3 regions of the Paenibacillus sp. FSL R7-0345 genome follow, and region 3 is predicted to be linked to each of the others. Evidence: riboswitches for the same ligand, from Rfam matches in the RefSeq annotation. Region 3 holds a riboswitch; each other region holds the start of a gene.
The links. A riboswitch is a leader RNA that binds a small molecule or an ion and turns the genes downstream of it on or off. The one in region 3 is predicted to bind cyclic di-GMP.
Positions count from the first base shown of each region.

Region 1: it holds a riboswitch for cyclic di-GMP, as region 3 does, so the genes downstream of both, NST84_RS19645 (thiamine pyrophosphate-binding protein) here and NST84_RS00945 (EAL domain-containing protein) in region 3, are expected to answer to the same signal.
Region 2: it holds a riboswitch for cyclic di-GMP, as region 3 does, so the genes downstream of both, NST84_RS04740 (PA14 domain-containing protein) here and NST84_RS00945 (EAL domain-containing protein) in region 3, are expected to answer to the same signal.

Region 1 covers NZ_CP152002.1:4,541,192-4,548,439, reverse strand. The annotation lists gene NST84_RS19655 (hypothetical protein) at 1-81, opposite strand, end outside; gene NST84_RS19650 (carboxymuconolactone decarboxylase family protein) at 164-532, opposite strand; gene NST84_RS19645 (thiamine pyrophosphate-binding protein) at 559-2,199, opposite strand; cyclic di-GMP riboswitch class I at 2,327-2,419, opposite strand; gene NST84_RS19640 (methyl-accepting chemotaxis protein) at 2,612-3,862, opposite strand; gene NST84_RS19635 (YafY family protein) at 3,953-4,945, opposite strand; gene NST84_RS19630 (SDR family NAD(P)-dependent oxidoreductase) at 5,107-5,952, shown strand; gene serA (phosphoglycerate dehydrogenase) at 6,050-7,248, opposite strand, start outside.
Region 2 covers NZ_CP152002.1:1,126,408-1,133,655, forward strand. The annotation lists gene NST84_RS04730 (UDP-glucose/GDP-mannose dehydrogenase family protein) at 1-287, shown strand, start outside; gene NST84_RS04735 (sugar phosphate nucleotidyltransferase) at 812-2,185, shown strand; cyclic di-GMP riboswitch class I at 2,324-2,403, shown strand; gene NST84_RS04740 (PA14 domain-containing protein) at 2,417-5,320, shown strand; gene NST84_RS04745 (glycosyl hydrolase) at 5,534-7,051, shown strand; gene NST84_RS04750 (discoidin domain-containing protein) at 7,224-7,248, shown strand, end outside.
Region 3 covers NZ_CP152002.1:188,286-195,533, forward strand. The annotation lists gene smpB (SsrA-binding protein SmpB) at 1-218, shown strand, start outside; RNA gene ssrA (transfer-messenger RNA) at 417-781, shown strand; gene NST84_RS00940 (Rpn family recombination-promoting nuclease/putative transposase) at 898-1,713, shown strand; cyclic di-GMP riboswitch class I at 2,274-2,369, shown strand; gene NST84_RS00945 (EAL domain-containing protein) at 2,441-5,311, shown strand; gene NST84_RS00950 (histidine kinase) at 5,482-7,206, shown strand; gene NST84_RS00955 (helix-turn-helix domain-containing protein) at 7,203-7,248, shown strand, end outside.

The DNA of each region.
Region 1 (7,248 bases), 2.6 Mb from region 3:
CTGCTGATAGGCCTGCATTGTTTTGAGGCCATCCTCGTTGGAGAAGGTACCTTCCAGTTGTATATGAACAATCTTACTCACGGAATCTGTTTTCAGAACAAACCTGCCCATTCCTTCCAGCCCCCAAAACGAAAGATATACAATCAGACTGCCGGTTCTTTAATTACTTGATTTCTTCCAGAGTAGCAAGCAATACATTAAAAGCCGAGATTATCCGCGGAGCGCCGATTGCCGGTACCAGGTGCAGCAGAATGCCCTTAATCTGGTCGACCGTCATGCCGACACGCAGTGCCATTACATAATGAACACCCAGCTGTTCATATTGGCCCATCGTAATCAGGGCCGAGATGACAGCAATTTCCTTCCAGTCGGCACCGATTGTGGTCCGCTGAAAAATATCGCCATAGGCATTGCCCATAATATATTCAGCCAGCTCCGGAAAATGCTCTTTGATCGGCGCCAGCTGTTTATTGCCATAATCCCCGGACAGATTGGTAAAATGCTTAAGTCCGCTGTTCACTGAACTTTCCACTTAAAAAACCCCCTGAATGATGTTAATTAAAGATTCAATACACGGTGCGCTGTCGGAGGCATCTCGTCACGGTCAGTGAGCAGCTCGATTACGGCTACTTTGTTCAAGGCTACCGCATCTTCAATAGCTGCCGCGAATTGTTCCGCCGTTTCACACTTGAAGCCTACAGCTCCAAGGGATTCACCGAATTTCGCTGCATCCATCGGAACCTCGAAGAGGGTGCCGTCGATTCTGCCGGTTGTCTTCTCCATGCCTTTAAGGGCCATATCAAGCTGCATGTTGTTGACCACGATGAAAATAACCGGAAGGTCCTTGCACACAGCGGTGTTAATTTCAGCACCAAGCATCATGAAGCAGCCATCACCGGTAATGCAGAAGACAGTTTCGTCAGGGGCGGCAGCCTTGGCCCCGATTGACATGCCGATGGAGTTGCCCATGCAGGCAAAGTAGGCATCAAAGATAAAGCTTCCCGGCTTCTTGACGTTGTACCATTTCACAGCATGGAAGCCGTGGCTGCCGTCATCTACAAATACCGAGCTGTTATAAGGAATCTGATCGCTTAAAGTGCTCAGGACTGAAGCGATGGAGAGCTTAGGCAGCTCTGGCAGCTCGTCCCGGTAATTAGCTTCTACTGTTATTTCATGTCTGACAACCGTATCTCTGTCGATCTTCTCCAGGTAATAGCTCAGATTGTCACGCAAGTCCCCGCTGACCGATATGGTCTGCGATTGAAGAATCTTGCCGACAAAGGTAGGGTCGGAATCGAACTGGATCAGCTTGGCCGGATGATTCTCTGCTTTGAGGTTGCAGATCGTCATATCACTCAGACGGGAACCAAGCACAATATACAGATCACTGTTGTTCAGCAGGTCATCCCCGTGCTTGCAGCCGCCTACACCTACCGGACCGTGATACAGCGGGTGATCCCAGGCGATGGCGCCTTTTCCTCCAGGACTGGTGACGACAGGAATGTTGAAGGTTTCAGCCAGTTGTACCAGCTCCTGGTGGGTACCGGAGCGGTTTATACCTTTACCCGCAATGATCAGCGGACGCGAAGATTCGTTGATTGCTGCAATTACGCGTTCAAAATTACCGATGCTGACCAGCTTCTCGTGTTCAGGAATAACAATCCGGCATTCTTCGAGCATTTCTGTCTGGACATCAAATGGAATGCACAGATGCACCGGACCGCGTTTGCCGCTAAGGGCAATAGAAATGGCATGATTAAAAATAGTGCTGAAATGATCACCGCGCTCTACCAGCTTGCTGAAGAGCGTAGCGGGTCTGAACATATCCGCCAGATCAGCGAGATATGAAGAGGAATCCTGGCACTGCGGAATTCCCAGCTCTTTAATCGACTGGTGTCCAGTAATGAAGAGGACAGGAAGATTATTGGCTTTGGCATGTGCTGCTGCGGTGAGCAGGTTAGTGCCTCCGGGACCTGATGTACCGAAGGCAACTCCGAGTCCTCCGGTTTTGAGTGCATAGCCGGCGGCTTCGAAGCCGGAGCTGGACTCATGTCTGCTCGGAATAAATTCGATGCCGTAATCAACCATCTTAAGAGCTATAGGACAAATAGATTTGCCGATAATACCAAAGGAATGTGTAACGCCGAGGCTGCGAAGCGCCTCTGCCATATAATCTGCGACTGTTTTCAAATGCTCCACCCTATCCGTTGTGTATTTTTCTAGCGATTCTAGCGACTCTAGCGACAGACAATAGAATACCTGTGCTCAAATGAGCACAGGCCAGTTGCACATATAACCTTAAGGGACGTAATGATTCTAACGTCCCGGCTGCAACCTGGCTATCCTGGTCCCAGAAACTGAGACTGTAGATCCATGGCTTTGCGTCATTTCCTTTCGGAGAATTTTGCTGATATTTGATTTGGGTCTATGGATAATATTTATTGGTTAAATTTACTTTTACAATATATTTATAGCTCTATCATTGTCAATACAATAATGCGGAAATATACGAAATTTGACGAATTGCAGTACGATTTGGTGAATCCTGGAGCCTAAATATAAACAAGCTGCCGCTCATTTTGAGCGGCAGCTTTAGGGCTTGGGAACCAGCTTAGAATTTGAAAATATGGATAGTTTTCTGCAGCTGGAACACTGCCTGGGTCATTTTATCGGTTTCATCGGCTACAGACTGCAGGGCGTTGATCTGTTCGTTCATTGCCGCGGATACTTCCTCGGTGCCGGCTGCTGTCTGCTGGGTAATCGCGGATATATTCTCGATGGCGCCGGATATTTTGAGTGCGCTCTCCAGCATCAGGTCACTTTCCTGCGAGAAGGAGGAGATCTGCTCCGTTATGTATTGGACGCTTTGTACAATCTGCGAGAAGATGTGGGCAGTCTCTACGATCAGCTCATTTTGCACCTGTACAACTTCTTCATTGATGGCGATATTCTCCACAGCCTGCTTGATATCGGATTCGATGCTGCGGATCAGGCTGAATACTTCTTTGGTGGATGCTGTCGATTCCTCGGCCAGCTTGCGCACCTCCTGGGCGACCACGGCAAAGCCGCGGCCGTGCTCACCGGCGCGTGCTGCCTCAATCGAAGCATTCAAGGACAGCAGATTGGTCTGTTCTGCGATTTCATTGATGGTTTTGGCAATCATGGAAATGCCGCGGGCATTCTGCGAGAGGGCCTCAACCGTATCCGCGACCTTGTTCGTAGCTTCGATATTTTTGCGCATGCCTTCAGCCTGGGTATCTACCGACAGCCGTCCTTGTTCAACCAGTTCGAGCGTATGTATAGAGCGCTTATTCATTTCTTTGGTGGAATGCGTATAGTTGGCTACTTTGGTCTCAATGTCCTTGATCGATTCCGTCATGTCGGCGATATCTGCCGAAATTTCGTTGGCACCGACAGCCAGTTCATTGGAGGAGGAGGCAACCTGGGCCATTACGATTTTGAGGCTGTGGTTCTTGTCTTCAATCCCTCTGCTGGCATCCATAACATGGCGGGTGATCTGTGAGGCTTCGGTCAAAATTTTCTTGAGCTTGTCGATCATAATGTTGAAGGAGCGGCTTACTTCACCCATTGACCCGCTTTCATCCGCGCGGCTTGTAAAATCGCCTTTGGCAATAGTGTGGGTAACATTGGAGAACTCGTCAAAAGAAGATGTAAGCGTTCTCTCGACAAAACGTGCCAGAGGATAAGTAAGTCCGGCAAGTGCTGCAATAAGAATAATGCCGAGAATGATTTTGCCCATGATTACCAATGTAATCAAAACCGGAACAGCGAACAAAGCGGCGACAAGATAACAGCCGGCTACAATTCTCTGCTTTAATGGAAGCTTGGTCATCCAATCCATAATAAAGTTCCCCCTAAAAAAATGGTGTGTATTGGTATAGTATAGGTGATATGCGGGGGAACAGTCTACTGTAAAAACTGACATAAAACTTCAAAATTCCATTTCCCCGGATGGATAGTTTTGCGTAACCTTTTCATATAAAACACAGGTCTCCCGCAAAGCGGTTATCAGCCTGTCGAGCAGTTCCCGGGGTTCAGCCACCATAGCTGTCTGCCCCAAAGACAAGATTATTTTGCAGGCAGATTCCAGGGTGTTGAACTCTGCCTGAACCTCTACCCAGTCTGCTCTGGAGGACTGCTGCACTGTAAGGATGGTAACGTAACGCTCCCGCTGAAGATCGTTCAGGCCGGAGCTGCTAAGCAGCAGGGTAACAGGATAACGGGGCAGGGCTGCCTTGAAAGAAGCGGTGGACTCCTCCCAGTAGTGTGCCAGGTCAAATCCTGCCGGCCGGATAAAAGCTTCGCCGGTCATGCGGGCCTCTGTTATGCGCGAGACCCTGTAGGTCCGCATCTCTCCCCCGCATTGGGCAGCAACATACCAGACACCGCGTTTGGCTACCAGACCAAGCGGCGCAATCAGCCGCTCCTTATGCTCACCATTGTTGCTGTAGACCATAGCGACCTTTTGGTCTGTCCATAACGCTTCCTGCAGCAGGGCAAGGTGAGGGTAGGCTTCGCCGGAAGGGTGCCAGCCTGCACCGTCGATATGAATGCGCTGAGTAAGCAGCTGCAGCGGGGAATCCTGCGGCCTCACTGCCGCCGCCGCTTCCAGCTTGCGGACAGCAGCAGAAAAGTCCTCCTGTATCCCCAGTGCCTCTATAACGGCAGTGTCCGCAGTCAGGAGCAGTGAACCGATCTCCCGGGGCTTCATGCCGGTTAAAGTCGTTCTGTAGCCTTCAGGAAGCAACCAGCCGCCGTCACGGCCTCTTTCAGCTAAGACCGGTATTCCTGAGGCACTAAGCGCCTCCATGTCACGCATAACGGTTCTTTCGGAAACCTCAAGCAGTCCGGCCAGCTCGCGGGAGCTGAGCTTGCCGCGGGCCTGCAGAAGAAGCACGATGGATAATAAACGGTCTGCCCTCATTATTGTTCCTTTCTCCTCTCCGAATGCTGTCCTGAAGCGGACAGTTTATTTCATTGTATCCTTTATATATGACAATTGGTGACATATATAAAGGTTATAATGATGAAAGACAGCAGGGAAGCGCAAACTAGGCATGATAACCGAGAGGAGCGGGATGAAGGATGACAGCACTGCAAGGAAAAGTGGCACTGGTTACTGGCGGAAGCAGAGGGGCAGGACGGGGAATCGCCATCGAGCTGGCCCGGGCGGGCGCGTTTGTTTATATCACCGGCAGAAGCACGGGAATTCAGCAGGCCAGCCAGCTTAATGGGACATTAGATACGGTTCACAAAGAGATTCTGGAGAGCGGCGGTGAGGCGGCCATTATCCGCTGCGACCATACCAACGATCAGGAAACGGAGCAAGCAATCCGCCAGATTGCTGAAGAAAAAGGCAGGCTGGACATCCTGGTCAACAATGTCTGGGGCGGCAATCAGCTTCCGATCAGCAACGAGCCGTTCTGGGAGCAGCCGCCGGCGCACTGGGACAATATGTTTGATGCCGGGGTCAGAGCACAGCTGATGACGAACTATTATGCGGTTCCGCTGATGCGCAGGACTAAGGAGAGCGGCGGGCTGATTATCCATACCACCTTTTGGGACAGAGATAATTATACCGGTAATTTGTATTATGACCTGGCCAAAAATGCACTGATCCGCATGGCTTACGGTTTGTCTATCGAGCTTGCAGCTGACGGCATTACGGTCGTGCCGCTGTCGCCGGGCTGGATGCGGACTGAGCTGGTGCTGGAGGCCTTCGGGACGGATGAGGAGCACTGGCAGCAGGTAGAGGAACTGAAGAACACTGAATCGACGTCTTATGTCGGCCGCGCTGCTGTGGCGCTGGCCGCAGATGCTGACAAGCTGGCGCTCTCGGGAATAACCCAGCAGGTGGGAGCGTTGGCTGAGAAGTACGGCTTCACGGATTCGGACGGGCGCAGAATTCCTGTCTTTCAGTTGACAGAATAAAGGGGAAAGACCGGGTTAGTAAAAATGCCCGTCCGGAACAGTGCTGACAGGAGCACGTTCCGGACGGGCATTATTTTATAGATATAAGCCGTTTCTTCTACAGCAGAATAACTTCTTCAGCGGTGTTGATTTGCGGAAGTCCGGCCAGCTTCACCAGCACATCCTGCGGTACCGCTTTATCTACGGTCAGCAGCATGATCGCGGCACCGCCGACAATTTTACGGCCTACCTGCATGGATGCGATGTTGACGTCATTTTCGCCGAGCAGGGTTCCGACGAGACCGATGATCCCCGGCTTATCGTTGTGGGAGATCAGAATCTGATGACCTTCAGGCGCAATATCAACCGGGAAGTTGTTTACCTTGACAATGCGTTCACCGTAGCCCTGCAGCAGCGTGCCGGCTACCAGGCGTACTTCGTCCGGATCGGCTTTCAGTGTAACGGTAATCAGGTTCGTGAAGCCTTTGGTCTTAGGCGACTTGGTCACGACAACGTTCACGTCACGGGTTTTGGCCAGGTGCATCGAATTGACGATATTGACATCGCCGGCGAAGTGACGGGACAGCACGCCTTTGACAATATAACGGGTCAGCGGCTGGGTATCCACATCGGAGAGGTCACCGGCATACTCGACGTTGATTTCGCTGATTGCGCCGTGGGTAAGCTGTGTTGCGAAGCTTCCCAGCTTCTCACCGAGCGTAAAGTACGGCTGAAGCTTGTTCATTACGCTCGGAGCAACCGGCGGAATGTTGACGGCATTGATGAACGGCTCGTTGCGCAGGATATGCAGAACCTGCTCCGATACGTCGATCGCCACGTTTTCCTGGGCCTCAACAGTCGAAGCGCCGAGATGCGGCGTTACAATGATTTTTGGATGCGACAGGAACGGGTGATCAGCCTGCGGCGGCTCCTTCTCAAATACGTCAAAGGCAGCTCCGGCAACGATGCCGCTGTCAATCGCTTCAACCAGCGCCATTTCATCAATAACACCGCCGCGGGCACAGTTTACGATGCGCATGCCCTTTTTCATAACCTCAAACTGCGGACGGGAGATCATGTGCCGTGTTTCAGGTGTGAGTGGAGTGTGTACAGTAATGAAATCAGCACCGCGCACGATGTCGTCAACGGAGGCCAGCTTCACTTCCAGCTTTTCCGCACGGTCAGCTGTCAGGAACGGGTCATAGGCGAGAATGTCCATGCCGAACGCTTTGGCACGCTTGGCTACCTCGCTGCCGATCCGTCCCATGCCGAGTACACCGAGTGTCTTGCCGCGCAGTTCAACGCCGAGGAACGTTT
Region 2 (7,248 bases), 940 kb from region 3:
CTAACTTCCGGGCACAGTACGATCATCCGCGGCTGCGGTGGTGCGGCGTGCCGGAAGAAGCTGCGGATGGCAGCGATGCTGTCTGCCTGCTGACCGACTGGGCGCAGTTCAAGGATATCGATCTGCATCACCTGGCCGGCACTATGCGCCGCCAGATCCTGATCGACGGCCGTAATCTCTACTCCAAGGAGCAGATTGAGGGCACGGGTCTTGAGTATCATTCTGTCGGCCGTCCGCAGATGGGCGGGCTTAGCGGCTTTTCCCAAAGCGTTGCCGGTGCGGTTTAAGGTTAGGCTATACGCATATACGCTTGCAAGCTTTTAAATCTAGTGTCTTTTGCATAGTGCAAAACTATGACATAACTATAGCCCTTGAATTTTAGCTCTTAATCTTTGGCTCTAAATTTTTAGCTGCCGCCAACCAAGCTGCAATTCCGGATCTTTAGCAGGGAGCTTTCCCTGCGTGAACAGCAAACAAGCTGCTTCTGGAATACTTGGCCAGGCAAGCAAAAGTTCTTAACAATTAAACTGTTATGGAATGGAGCGGAGAGGAATTTTGGAGCTGTAGGAGCGAATGCGTCCGCCTTTGTCTTCGGATTTCTACCGCGGCCAGCGGTTCAAATCAGGGAATCCGAAGACAACAGCGGCCGGAAGCCCAAACATTCCTTGGAGTGACTCTAATAAAAGTGCAATCTCTAAGAATCTTGCGCAGCAATAAAGAATTCCAGAGGAGCATCCTAGCGTTCATCAGCATACAGCTCCCAATAACAACCCGAAATTTTCGCGTCACACATACCAAGGAGGGGTTCCCCATGAAACTAGTACTTCTATCAGGCGGTTCAGGTAAACGGCTCTGGCCATTATCCAATGACTCACGTTCCAAGCAATTTCTGAAGGTACTGGAAAGCCCGGCGGGTGAACCGGAATCGATGGTACAGCGGGTCTGGAGACAGCTGGAGGAAGCGGGGATGACGGGCTCATCCTACCTCGCTACAGGCCGCAGCCAAGTAGAGTCCATCCAGAGCCAGCTCGGCAGCCATGTGCCGATTATCGTGGAGCCGGAACGCCGCGATACCTTCCCGGCCATTGCACTGACAGCGGCTTACCTGTATTCCATCGCCGGCGTATCTCCGGCGGAGACAGTGGCTATCCTGCCGGTCGATCCTTATGTGGAGGCTTCCTTCTTCGATACGGTAGTCCGGCTGGAGCAGACGATGGAGGAGAGCGGCGCAAATCTGGCGCTGATGGGCGTAGTGCCTGAGCATGCGTCAGAGAAATACGGATATATCATTCCGACCAGTGATGCGGCGGGGGCAAGCGGCTACCTTCAGGTGAGCCATTTCCAGGAAAAGCCTGACCGTGTGCAGGCAGAAGGCCTGATCAGCAAAGGCGCCCTTTGGAACTGCGGCGTATTCGCTTTCCGCCTCGGTTATCTGCTGGATATTCTGCAGAGCAAAGGATTGCCGCTTAATTACGAGGAGCTGCAGAAGCAATACAAACTGATGGCTTCCATCAGCTTTGATTACGAAGTGGTGGAAAAAGAAGAAAAAATCGTCGTTCAGCCGTATGCCGGCTTCTGGAAGGATCTGGGCACCTGGAATACGCTGACCGAGGAGATGAGCAGCAACCTGGTCGGCAAGGGCGTGGTTACCTCCGATTCCGAACGGACCTGCCTGATCAATGAGCTGGACATTCCGATTACAGTCATCGGGGCCAAGGACCTGATCATCGCGGCCAGCCCTGACGGAATCCTGGTTACGCATAAGGCGGAAAGCCCGCGAATCAAGGAAGTGCTGAAATCGCATGAACAAAGACCGATGTACGAGGAACGCCGCTGGGGTCACTATAAAGTTATCGACTATGTGAAATATGATGAGGGCAATGAAGTACTGACGAAGCGGATTTTTATCGAGCAGGGAAAAAATATCAGCTACCAGCTACATCACAAACGCAGTGAAATCTGGACTTTTGTGAGCGGGGAAGCAAGTATTGTCATCAATGAAAAGATGCATAAAGTGAAGGCTGGCGATGTCGTACGCATCCCGGAAGGAACAAAGCATGCGATCCTGGCGCTGACCGATGTGGAGTTTATCGAGGTGCAGAGCGGGTCTGAGCTGGTGGAAGAGGACAACATCCGGATTACGCTGGACTGGGAAGATATTGAATTACACCAGTTTATTTCATAGGCCTAATTTATCTATTTAACCAAGTTCCACAAGGCTGAAACAGGTATTTAGAACCATTTATTAATAAATCTTCATTTTTGCTATAAACCTACAACTTCATAGAGTCGATACTTACGGTAAGAAGGATAACTCCTTCAAAAACGACAAAGGCAAACCTACTCGAAAGATAGGGACGCAAAGCTATAGGGCCTCTACCAAGTGGCAGCCTGGCTACCGAAAGGAAGATAAAAGTTGAAAGCTTACCGTAAGTCTCGTCTGTTGTCCGCCGTGTTGTCTGTGGCCGTATTTTTGTCTGCTGTGCCAATGGGCTTAGGACTTGCCCCGTCATCTGCGCATGCTGCTTCTGTGACCGGAGCACCAGTAAACCCTAACGCTTCAGCGGAAGCAGTCAAGCTGTTGAACAACCTGTACTCTATTTCCGGTAACGGGATTATTTCAGGTCAGCATGACTATTTTGAAAGTCCTGATGAAATCAGTAACAAGCTGAAGGCGACAAGCGGGCAATACGCAGCGCTTCACGGTTATGAGCTTGGAGCGATTGGCGGACAGACAGAGAGTGGAGTAGCTGCGCAGCGTAAAAACATCGTCTGGAGCGCGACCAACTGGTATAAGGCTGGCGGAATCGTAGCCATGACTTTTCACCAGAACCTGCCCGGCACCAAATATGACTGGGGAAATGTACAGAAGAATATCAGCCAGGCTGAATTCAACAAATACGTAACACCCGGAACCACAGAGTACAACGCTCTGATTGCCGATCTTGATAAAGTGGCCGTTTCGCTCAAAAGTTTGCGGGATGCTGGAGTTCCTATTCTCTGGAGACCTTACCATGAAATGAACGGCGGCTGGTTCTGGTGGGGCAAGAAAAATAATTTTGCCGCGCTGTGGAATATCATGTATGACCGTTTTGTTAACGTTCATCAATTAAACAATTTGCTGTGGGTGTGGAATCCGAATGCTCCCAACTCCAATTCCGATCCTTATGAACTGACTTACCCGGGTGCGGATAAAGTGGATGTGCTCGCAGCAGATATATATAATAACGACTTTTTGAACAAATATTATGACAGCCTGCTCAGCCTTGCCGCCGGTAAACCGATTGGTATCGGTGAAAATGGTGAAATGCCAAGTATTGCAAAGCTGAAGCTTTCCCAGCAGAAGTACGTCTTTATGATGAACTGGGGAAAAATGCTGTATGAAAACAACAGTACAGATACCATCAAAACCTTTATGAATGACAGCTACACCCTGACACGTGACACGTATAAAACATGGGTAGCACCGAAAGCTACACCAACAGCCACACCAACACCAACAGTAAAGCCGACAGCAACACCGACAGCTACGCCAACACCGACAGTGAAGCCAACAGCAACACCGGTACCAACAGCGGCACCAGTGGCAGCAGCCCCGGTACCAGCACCTGAATTGCAGGAGCCGGTGGTTAACGGACTTAAAGGCGAGTATTTCAAAAACATGACACTGACCGGTACTCCGGTGCTTGTGCGCAATGACGAACAGCTTAACTTCAGCTGGCGGCAGACAGCCCCGGCCCCGGTGCTTCCGGTTGACGGATTTTCGATCCGGTGGACCGGCCAGATCAAGCCGGCCTACAGCGAAACGTATCAGTTCGTTACCAACTCGGATGACGGTATCCGCGTCTGGGTTAACGGCACAGCAGTCATCGACAGCTGGATGAAGCAGAGCGGTACTGAGCGCACCGGCAGCATTGCCCTGCAGGCCGGACAATTGTACGACATTAAAGTTGAATATTATGAAAATGCAGGCGATGCAAGTGTCCGTATGATGTGGCAGAGCCCAAGCCAGCCGAAGGTAGTTGTTCCGGCAAGCGCATTGTTTGTAAAGAATCCGGCCAGTCAGGCAGCAGCAGCACCGGCAGCAACGGCTACACCAGTACCAACTGCGGCACCAACGGCTACACCAGTACCGACTGCAGCACCAACCGTAGCACCAACGGCTACACCAGTACCGACTGCAGCACCAACCGTAGCACCAACGGCTACACCAGCACCGACTGCAGCGCCAACCGCTTCGCCGGCACAGGCTGCCAAGCCGGGGCTGGCAGCAGATTCGGCATCACAGGAATCTGTAATGAATGGCCTAACCGGTGAGTATTTTAAAAATATGACACTATCCGGTACTCCGGTGCTTGTGCGCAATGACGAACAGCTTAACTTCAGCTGGCGGCAGACAGCTCCAGACCCGGTGCTTCCGGTTGACGGATTTTCGATCCGCTGGACCGGCCAGATCAAGCCGGCCTACAGCGAAATGTACCAGTTCGTTACCAATTCGGATGACGGTATCCGCGTCTGGGTTAACGGCACAGCAGTCATCGACAGCTGGGTGAAGCAAAGCGGTACCGAGCGTACCGGCAGCATTGCCCTGCAGGCGGGACAATTGTATGACATTAAAGTTGAATATTATGAGAATGCGGGCGATGCAAGTGTCCGTATGATGTGGCAGAGCCCAAGCCAGCCGAAGGCAGTTGTTCCGGCAAGTGCATTATTTGCAAAGAATGCTGCTGACAATGCAGCAGTAACAGTAACGCCGTCGCCAACAGCAACACCGACTCCGGTGCCAACACCAGTACCAACACCGGCGCCTACACCAGTGCCGACACCAGTACCAACACCGGCGCCTACACCAGTGCCGACACCGGTACCAACAGCAGCACCGGCAGTAAACGGACTGCAGGCGGAGTATTTTAACAATATGCAGCTGAGCGGAGCTCCTGCTCTGGTGCGTACTGATGCTGTGCTGGATTTCAACTGGCGTCAGGGTTCGCCGGATGCGGCAATCGGCATTGATTTTTTCTCCGTACGCTGGAGCGGAAAAATTAAACCGCTGTTTAGTGAAACCTACAATATATATACCACTTCAGATGACGGCATCCGCGTCTGGGTCGATGGCACACTGATCATCGACAGCTGGGTGAAGCAGAGCGGAACCGAACGCGTAGGAAGTATCAGCCTGCAGGCCGGGCAATTATATGATATCAAAGTGGAATATTACGAAAACCAGGGCGATGCAAAAGCCAAGCTGATGTGGGAAAGCCCAAGCCAATCCAAATCGGCTGTACCTGCCAGCAGTTTATTCTTGCCCTCCGCTTCCTGATCATGCAATAAAGCGTGTTCTGCTAAATCCGCCGCCGTCACTGATGCTGGTTGAGCTGTTACAATACTAAATCCTCAAAGTCCACTTAAGGGCCCTGCTTACCGGCAGGGCTACTAAGCTATAGTCCTCATTTTGGTCGCAAGAAAAAATCCCCTCCCGGGAAAGACATCTTGAGCACCTGTGCGGCTATGCGGCTGGAGAAAGGAGATAACATTGAACACTTACCGCAAGTACCGGCTATATACGACAGTCCTGCCCATTATATTTGTCCTTTCTTTGCTGCCCTGGTCCGAGGTGCGCAGTCTTCCTGTAACCCAGACACCTGTAGGCCCGGCGGCAGAAATTACCCCGATTAATCCGGACGCTTCCCCGGAGGCGGAAGATTTACTAAGTTATCTGACAAACCTGAGCGGTACCGGACTGATATCAGGGCAGCATGATTATCTGGAGAGCCCTGATGAATTTAACAAAAAGCTGAAAACACTCAGCGGGCAATCTGCTGTGCTGCATGGCTATGAGCTTGGAGCGATTGGAAATCAGCCGAAATCTCTTATAGCGCAGCAGCGCCAGTGGGTTGTGGACAGTGCGATCAGCTGGCATAATGGCGGAGGCATTGTAGCGATGACCTTCCACCAGAACCTGCCGGGAACCTCGGACGAATGGAAAAATGTGCATATGGGTCTAAGCCAGGAGAAATTTGATGCTTATGTTACCCCGGGCACTGCACAATATAACAAGCTGATTGCCGATATTGATGAGATTGCCGGGTATTTGGGGCAGCTGCAGGAAGCCGGAGTTCCGGTACTGTGGCGGCCTTACCATGAAATGAACGGAGGCTGGTTCTGGTGGGGGCAGAAGGATAACTTCGTCAAGCTCTGGGACATTATGTATAACCGCCTGACCGTGAAACATGGACTGGATAATTTGCTGTGGGTCTGGAATCCGAATGCGCCTAATGAGTCGTCTGATGCCTATGATCCTTATTTTCCGGGCATTGACAAGGTGGATATTCTGGCAGCAGATATTTACAACAATGATTTCAAGCAATCCTATTATGATAAGCTGCTGAAGCTGGCGGAAGGGAAGCCAATTGGAATCGGCGAAAGCGGAGAGCTTCCAGACCCTGTAACATTGTCTCAAACCCAAAGTAAATGGGTATATACGATGACATGGGGGAAAATGCTGACGGAGAACAATAATGCTCAGAAAATAACCAGTTTTATGAACAATAAATACATTGTTTCCAGGGATGACTATATCGTTAACCTGGCCAGCAAGGTAAATAAGACAGCAGGTGTGCAGACCAAGGGATTGAGAGCACAATATTTCAATAATATTGAGCTGTCCGGCGGGGCAGATCTGATCCGCAATGACAGTAAAATCGACTTCAACTGGCATCAGGATTCGCCGGCCGTCGGTATCGGGAAGGATCTTTTTTCCGTCCGCTGGACCGGAACCATCAAGCCTTTGTACAGCGAAAGATATACCTTTATATCCTCTTCAGATGACGGAGTACGCGTCTGGATCGGCGGCCGGCTGATTATTGACAGCTGGAAGAAGCAGAGCGGCGACAGCCGGGAGGGAAGTATTCTGCTGAAAGCCGGAACCCCATATGACATCAAGGTCGAGTACTATGAGGATCACGGGAATGCAAGTATCGGTTTGCAGTGGAAGAGCGCCAGCCAGAAGCAGGGGGTTATTCCCCAGAGCGCATTGACCCCTCCTAAGTAATCTACCCCCGGAAGAAAGCGAGGACAAGGGAATGAGGACCAGAAATAAGAAGAAAAAAACAATTAAACCTCTCCATCTACTGCTCAAATTCGCAGCATTAGCTATCTTGTTTCTAGTGTCCGTTTCTGTCTTCGGAGAGGACGGCACGAAGCAGGGCGAGGTAGAGGTGGACATGACCAGGCTGTCATCAGCAAGTG
Region 3 (7,248 bases):
TGCATAAGGTGCAGATCCATAAGCTGCTGGGCTTATCCAAGCAGGACGGCTACTCGATAGTGCCGCTGAAGATCTATGTGCGCAACGGTTATGCCAAGCTGCTGATCGGCCTCGGTAAAGGTAAGAAGCAATACGACAAACGCGACACTGCCGCTAAGAAGGATGCTCAGCGTGATATCCAGCGTGCACTGCGTGAGAAGCAGAAAGTTGCCAGATAAACTGGTGACGGGTGTTACCGGAAGACAGAATTCCAGATTGCTCCTTCAATTCCTTTAACCCACGTGTTAAAGTGTTGATAAATGTGCTATACTGTGTAAGTAAGATTTTTGCTTCGTGGCAGTCCTCAGGTTTGAGGCTGCAGATTGGATCTCTCTTGCTTAGAAGATCCGCTTGATCCGAAGCGCCCTTTTTAATGAGGGGCCGTTCTTGGATTCGACGGGGGTAGTTCGAGCATGAGCAGCGAGTAGTGGGGACGCGTCCGCTTTATCAACGCTAAAGCCTATTAAACGGCAAACAACAAAACAACTACGCTTTCGCAGCTTAATAACCTGTGTGCGTGCTTCTACCCTGCATCGCCCATGTGACAGGGATAGGGGCTAACAAGTAGTGGGATACGCTGTCTGGTCTCCGCCTGGGGTCAGCAGAAGAAGATAATCAGGCTGACCCGAAGAGGACCCGGTTACGGGGGGCTTCTAGGGTGACATCAAATCCGTGACTACACTCGTAGAAACTTATGTGCCGTTATCTTCGGACAGGGGTTCGACTCCCCTCGGCTCCATATGGAGTATTTAGAAAGACACCTTTAGGGGTGTCTTTTTTCGTTTTAGGTATTCTCCCTCGAAGCCCATTCAAAATGAAAAATGTTATAATAAATATTAAAGAATGGAGCTGATGCCGATGGATTTACTGGACCCACGTGTTGACTTTGTGTTCAAACGGATATTTGGCAGCGAGAACAATAAGGATGTGCTGCTGGCGTTCCTTAACCGTATTTTCACAGAAGCTGGCGAGCCGCCGCTGACCGAGATCATCCTGATGAATCCTTATACGGATAAAGACGATCCCCACGACAAACAGTCCATCTTAGATGTTTACGCCAAGACCTCTGAAGGCAAACTGATTGATATAGAGATGCAGCTTTTCAATAAGTATGATATAGAGAAACGAACGCTTTTTTATTGGAGCAAACGGTATGCGAGTCAACTGAGTGAGGGAGACAAGTATCCAGAGTTGAAGAAATGCGTAACGATCAACATTTTAAACTATACGTTATTAAAGAATGAACAATATCATAACGTATTTCATTTGCGGGAAGACCGAACAGGGATATCCTTGATTGATGACATCGAGGTTCATTTCTTGGAGTTGCCGAAGCTGGATGAACATAGAGTTCCGTCTGAAGGCGGATTGATCAATTGGCTGTTGTTTCTGAAAGGTGCCGATACATCACAATGGGAGGTGCTGAAGATGAATGAGCCAGGATTGGAGAAGGCAATGGACACCTTGCAATATTTGAGTCAGGATTCAGAGGCTAGACGATTGTATGAGGCCAGACAGAAGTATTTGCATGATGAGGCTTCTATGCTGGGAAGTGCAGAACTAGCAGGTATAAAAAAAGTGGCTAAAAATATGCTTGCCATGAATCTGGACATAACAACGATTGCTAAGGCGACTGGATTAACAGAGCAAGAGATCAATGCTTTGAGAAAGTAATTACTAATTATGCCTCACCTTATACTTCTTTGCCAAGTCAATTCAGATGGGGAGCTTCTAGGGTGACATCAAATCCGTGACTACACTCGTAGAAACTTATGTGCCGTTATCTTCGGACAGGGGTTCGACTCCCCTCGGCTCCATATGGAGTAAAGTGAAAGACACCTTTAAAGGTGTCTTTTTCGTTTTTGCGGCTGTTTTGGATTATACGTGGCGGTTAAAAATCCTATAATGACGCGGTTTCCGGGACATGCTGTTAACAGATACAATGAGTTTCACTGAGGCTATACGGAGACCGGTGGCTTTGGCCTCCACGTAACCCGTAATAAATATGCTCCCCCTTCGGCGTGTGTTTTCGCCTTCCATACCCATCATCCGCCCTTCGATGTTGACCAATGAAGAGATCGTTGCAGTCTGAGCACTCCTACCTGCTATAAGTTGATATGAACGGTGCCATTCAGAAATGCAGAAAATGGTTGTAACACCCAGTAGTATAAACTATAATTAGTGTCAGCTTGTAGATTAATGTCGAATAATGTATTGTCTTTCAGATAATCTCAATAATAATAGGGCACACTCGTTGAAAAACGGGGTCGCAAAACTACAGGGGCTATCACATTTCCAATTCAGATATGTTATGCCAGCCAGTTACCGAAGGCAAGGAAACCTCTCCTTTTCGGGAGAGGTTTTTTGTTGCAATGGGCCTGATTCATAAGGTGGGGGAACAGTGAGTAAATCTAATAAGTCGATTGTATTTATCATAGCTCTGATTGTTTTTGGACTACTAGGTAATATGCTCAACCTATCCCTATTGCTGGGGGTCAATTTTATCTTCGGCAGTATATTCACCTTTTTGATATTGCGGATATATGGTCTTAAATGGGCTCTAGTGGCATCGGCTATTGTAAATGGTTACACGTTGTTTCTTTGGAATCATCCTTACGCTATGTTTGTTTTTGTGCTGGAAACTTTATTTGTCGGCGTCTTCTACAGAGGGAAAAGGATTGTTCTTATTGATAGCCTATATTGGATGATTTTAGGGATGCCCCTCATATGGGTATTCTATCGTTATGCCCTGGATATGAATTTTACCGCTTCCCTGCTGGTTGTGCTTAAGGATGCCGTAAATGGTATTTTAAATGTATTAATTTCCAGTTTAATCTTTACTTATCTGCCTCTTATTAAATGGCCGTCATTCCAAAAACGCAAAATGTCGAGCTCTCTTCATGATGTGCTTTTCAACATATTTGTCACACTTACCTTTATAACTTTGCTTCTGGTGACGGTGATGATCGGCCATGAACAGTATCACAACATGAATGAAAAAATAAAGTCAGAGACTGAACGAGATTCGGCTATCATCTGCGATGATCTCACAGAGTGGGGAAAAGTTCATGTTGCCGCAGTGAATACTTTATCGATGGCGGCGGCTGAGAATAGGATGGAAAAGATGGATTCCTTGCAGCGCCATGTGGCTTATCTACTGGCGTCATATCCCGATTTTATTACATCATACATTGCTGATCGTAACGGAGTTACAAAGCTGTTCTCTCCATTACTGAATGACAAAGGAGAGTCAACGATTGGCTTAAGCTTCTCGGATCGGCCTTACTTTGAATATATGAAAGAAAAACACCAATCCGTTGTTTCCGATGTGTTTCTTGGAAGAGGCGGCGTTAACGAGCCCATTGTGGTTGTAGGCTCCCCTATTATGATTAGCGGCGAATTTACAGGGGTGGCCGTAGGCGCTCTAAATCTTAACTATGTTACAACAGAGTTAAAAAAGCTGGCGAATAATAGACTAATGAATATCACAATCGTAGATAGGCATGACAAGGTTATTGCGAGTACTCGTGATGAACTAGCCGTTATGAACCTGTATAACTGGGCAGAAGGGGGCGAAGTAAGTGAAATAATTGATGGTTTGTATTATTGGTTCCCGGATGCTGTCAGAAATCCAATGAGAAGATGGGGAGAATCCTCCTATTTCAAGATCATGACAATTCCGCAAATGGGTGATTGGAGTATTATTGTCGAGACACCGATTGCCCCCTATCGCGACCGCTTATATAGCTACTACATAAAAATATTCAGTATTTTATTGGCCTGTGGATTGATATTTATTTTTATTTCTAATGTAATCAGTGGAATCATTGTTCGACCGATTAAGCTTTTGACCTACACAACCACCAATTTACCTGAGAAAATAGCCAAGAACCAGATCGTGAACTGGAAAGGAAGCTTTATACAAGAAATTAATACGCTTATATCTAACAGCAGGGATACGGCCGCGAGACTTCAAAGCATGTTTGCTGAGATTCAACTCCTCGCCTATTACGACAGCTTGACCGGTTTACCCAATAGAGTCTACTTTAATCAACGATTACAAGCTTACTTGGAGGAAGCCGGCGACTATGGTCACACAGCCGCAGTTCTATTCATCGATCTAGATCGATTTAAGATGGTAAATGATACGTTCGGTCATACAAGTGGCGATCAGTTATTAAAGCTGGTAGTTGTGAGGGTTCAAGAATGTCTTGGTCAGGATGCGATCCTCTCAAGAATGGGTGGAGATGAATTCATCGCCTTACTTCCCAACATGACCCGCGAACAATCGGAACAAATCGCCCAAGCTGTTCTTGCGGCATTTAAGATACCCATTTCGCTAAGTGATCATGAGGTCTATACCACACCAAGTATCGGTATCAGCCTCTTTCCAAGGGATGGAGACAGTGAGATGGAACTTATTAAGAATGCAGATCAAGCGATGTACATGGTTAAAAAGACAGGGCGTAATGGTTACAGTTTCTATGAGGGGAAGCTTAATACGTCATTATCAAACCAAATGAGCTTGGAGACTATGCTTCATAAAGCTTTAGATAATCATGAGTTTGAACTATTCTATCAGCCCCGGATGGAATTGAAGACAGGCCAAATTATCGGACTAGAGGCTCTGATTCGATGGCGCCATCCCGTTCAGGGTATGATTAGCCCCGCGGAATTTATACCGATTGCCGAAGAAAGCGGTCTGATTAGCCCCATTGGAGAATGGGTGTTACGGACAGCCTGTTCGCAAAATAAAGCTTGGCAGAATGAGGGCTACAAGCCAGTCTGTGTCTCCGTTAATCTATCCGTAAGGCAATTCAAGGATAAGGATCTGGTTCGGAACATCTCTGGCATCTTGAATGAGACCCAGCTTGATCCACGATACTTGGAGCTGGAGATTACTGAAAATATAAGTATGAACAATGAAGAACAGGTACTCTCCACTTTACAGGAGATAAGAAAGTTAGGCGTTAAGATCTCCATTGATGATTTTGGAACAGGGTATTCTTCATTGAATTATCTTGTGAACTACCCAATCGATTTCCTTAAAATTGATCAGTCCTTCGTTCGTAACATTCAGAGCCAATCAAATGATGTGTCCATTGTGAAAGCTATCATTTTCATCGCACATAGCATCGGTTTAAAAGTGGTCGCGGAAGGCGTCGAAACGGAGGATCAATTGAACTTGCTGCGTGAATTGGAGTGTGATGATGTCCAGGGATATTTAATAAGCAAGCCAGTACAATGTGAAGAGGTAAGGAATTTCTTATAAGGGAGCTCCATATGGAGTAAGTGAAAAAGTCATTAGCCAGTATTCTGGGTGATGGCTTTTTTCTGGTAGGCCCAGTATGATATTGTGAATCAGGATGCAGTACTTGATTTACTATTAAGCAAATGTAAACTATAGTTAGTTTCGTGTCGAAATACAAGGATTAATATGAGGTGAACACGATTGTGTATAGAAATTCTCTAGTATTTAAAATTACTGCGGGAACGTCTGTGGTGATGATTGTTCTTTTTTCAGTCATCATTACCAGTAATCTTTTCTCCTTACGCGTTATAAGGACAAATACGGTCAATTCAGCTATGAACGAAATGAAGACTTATAATCGCGATATCAATTATTCCTTAAATAATGCGCTGAAGGATCTGAATGATGCAGCATTAAACGTAAATGCCTTTTCCGAATTGAACAGTGGCAGCGAATCTAAAAGATACTTTGCGGCGGTGAAATTGTCGGACATTTTGACGGAACGAATCAGTTTAAGCACAATAACCGATACCCTGGCCGTGTATAACAAACCGTTCGACAGCCTAATATTAAGCAGTAGCAGCAGAGTGTCAACCCTGGAAAAGGTAGCCGTATCGGATATGATCCGAACCGTTCTGGCACAGCGGGAGTACGCCCTTCATGATAAATGGTTTAACGTATGGATCAATGACCAGATGTTTTTTTATAAAGGATATAATTTCTCAGGCACGATCATTGTTTCTTTGGTCAAAGCAGATACATTGATGTCATTTGTAAATGTCATGGAGTTTAATTCAGATCAGCTTGTTGTTTTAACTGATTTGGCGGGGAATCCTTTATACACAGCGGCGAATGGGGGGCTATCCGGGATCGCTTACCCTTTACCAAATGGGGGGAGCGAGGTCAGCAAGTTATACGATAAATACATTATGGTGTCGACAGAACAGGAGACGAGTACTACAAGACTCTCGACAATCATTAAGGAAAAAAGTATATTGCTGGGTCTTGGATATATTCAGTGGATCATCGCGTTTCTGGGTATTATATCCCTAATTATAATGCCCTTTGTCATCTTTTATTTAAGAAAGGAAATCATAGTACCGATAAAGGCGCTTGTAGTAGGTACCAAAAGACTTGAACAAGGTAATCTGGATTATCAGGTAGCGGAAGAAGGGAGTTCTCTGGAATTTCGGACCCTAAATCATTCGTTTAATTCAATGGTGACAGAAATTAAAAATCTGAAGATAAGTCAATATGAGCGAAAGATCGAACTGCAAAAGGCCGAGTTAAAGTACCTGCAAATGCAGATCAGGCCTCACTTCTTCTTAAATGCGCTTACAACCATACACAGTCTGACTTTCAAAGATAAAAATGAGGATATCCGAGCATTTATCGATGCCTTATCTAATCATCTCAGGTATATGTTCAAGGGAGGCCTAAATAAAGTAACGGTCAGCGAAGAGATAGAGTATATAAAAAACTTTTTTTATATGCAGGAAATCCGTTTTCCCGACAGTGTATTTTATGTGTTTGATATAGAACCATCCCTTATGCAGAAGCAGATTCCGCAGTTTATCATACACACCTTTATTGAAAACTCCTTTAAACATGCTATGACATTGGATGAGCCTCTCTCGCTCTTCATCCAGATAAAACGGATTACCGATGAGGGTAAAGAAGCGATGAGGATAGTGATCGAGGATAGCGGGGAGGGTTTTCCTGATGAAATCTTGGAGAAAGTCAACAAGTCTGATGGGGTTAGCTCCATGGACGGGTATAGAATTGGAATTTCGAACATCAAAAGAACGTTAGCCTTGCTATACGGCAACAGTAGCCTTTTAAGAATATCCAATGTGGAATCACTGGGAGGACGAGTTGAGTTCATTATTCCCATAGATAAGGAGGATCAGCTTTGAAGCTGCTTATTGTTGAAGACGACCTGCTTACAGCAGAGGTGG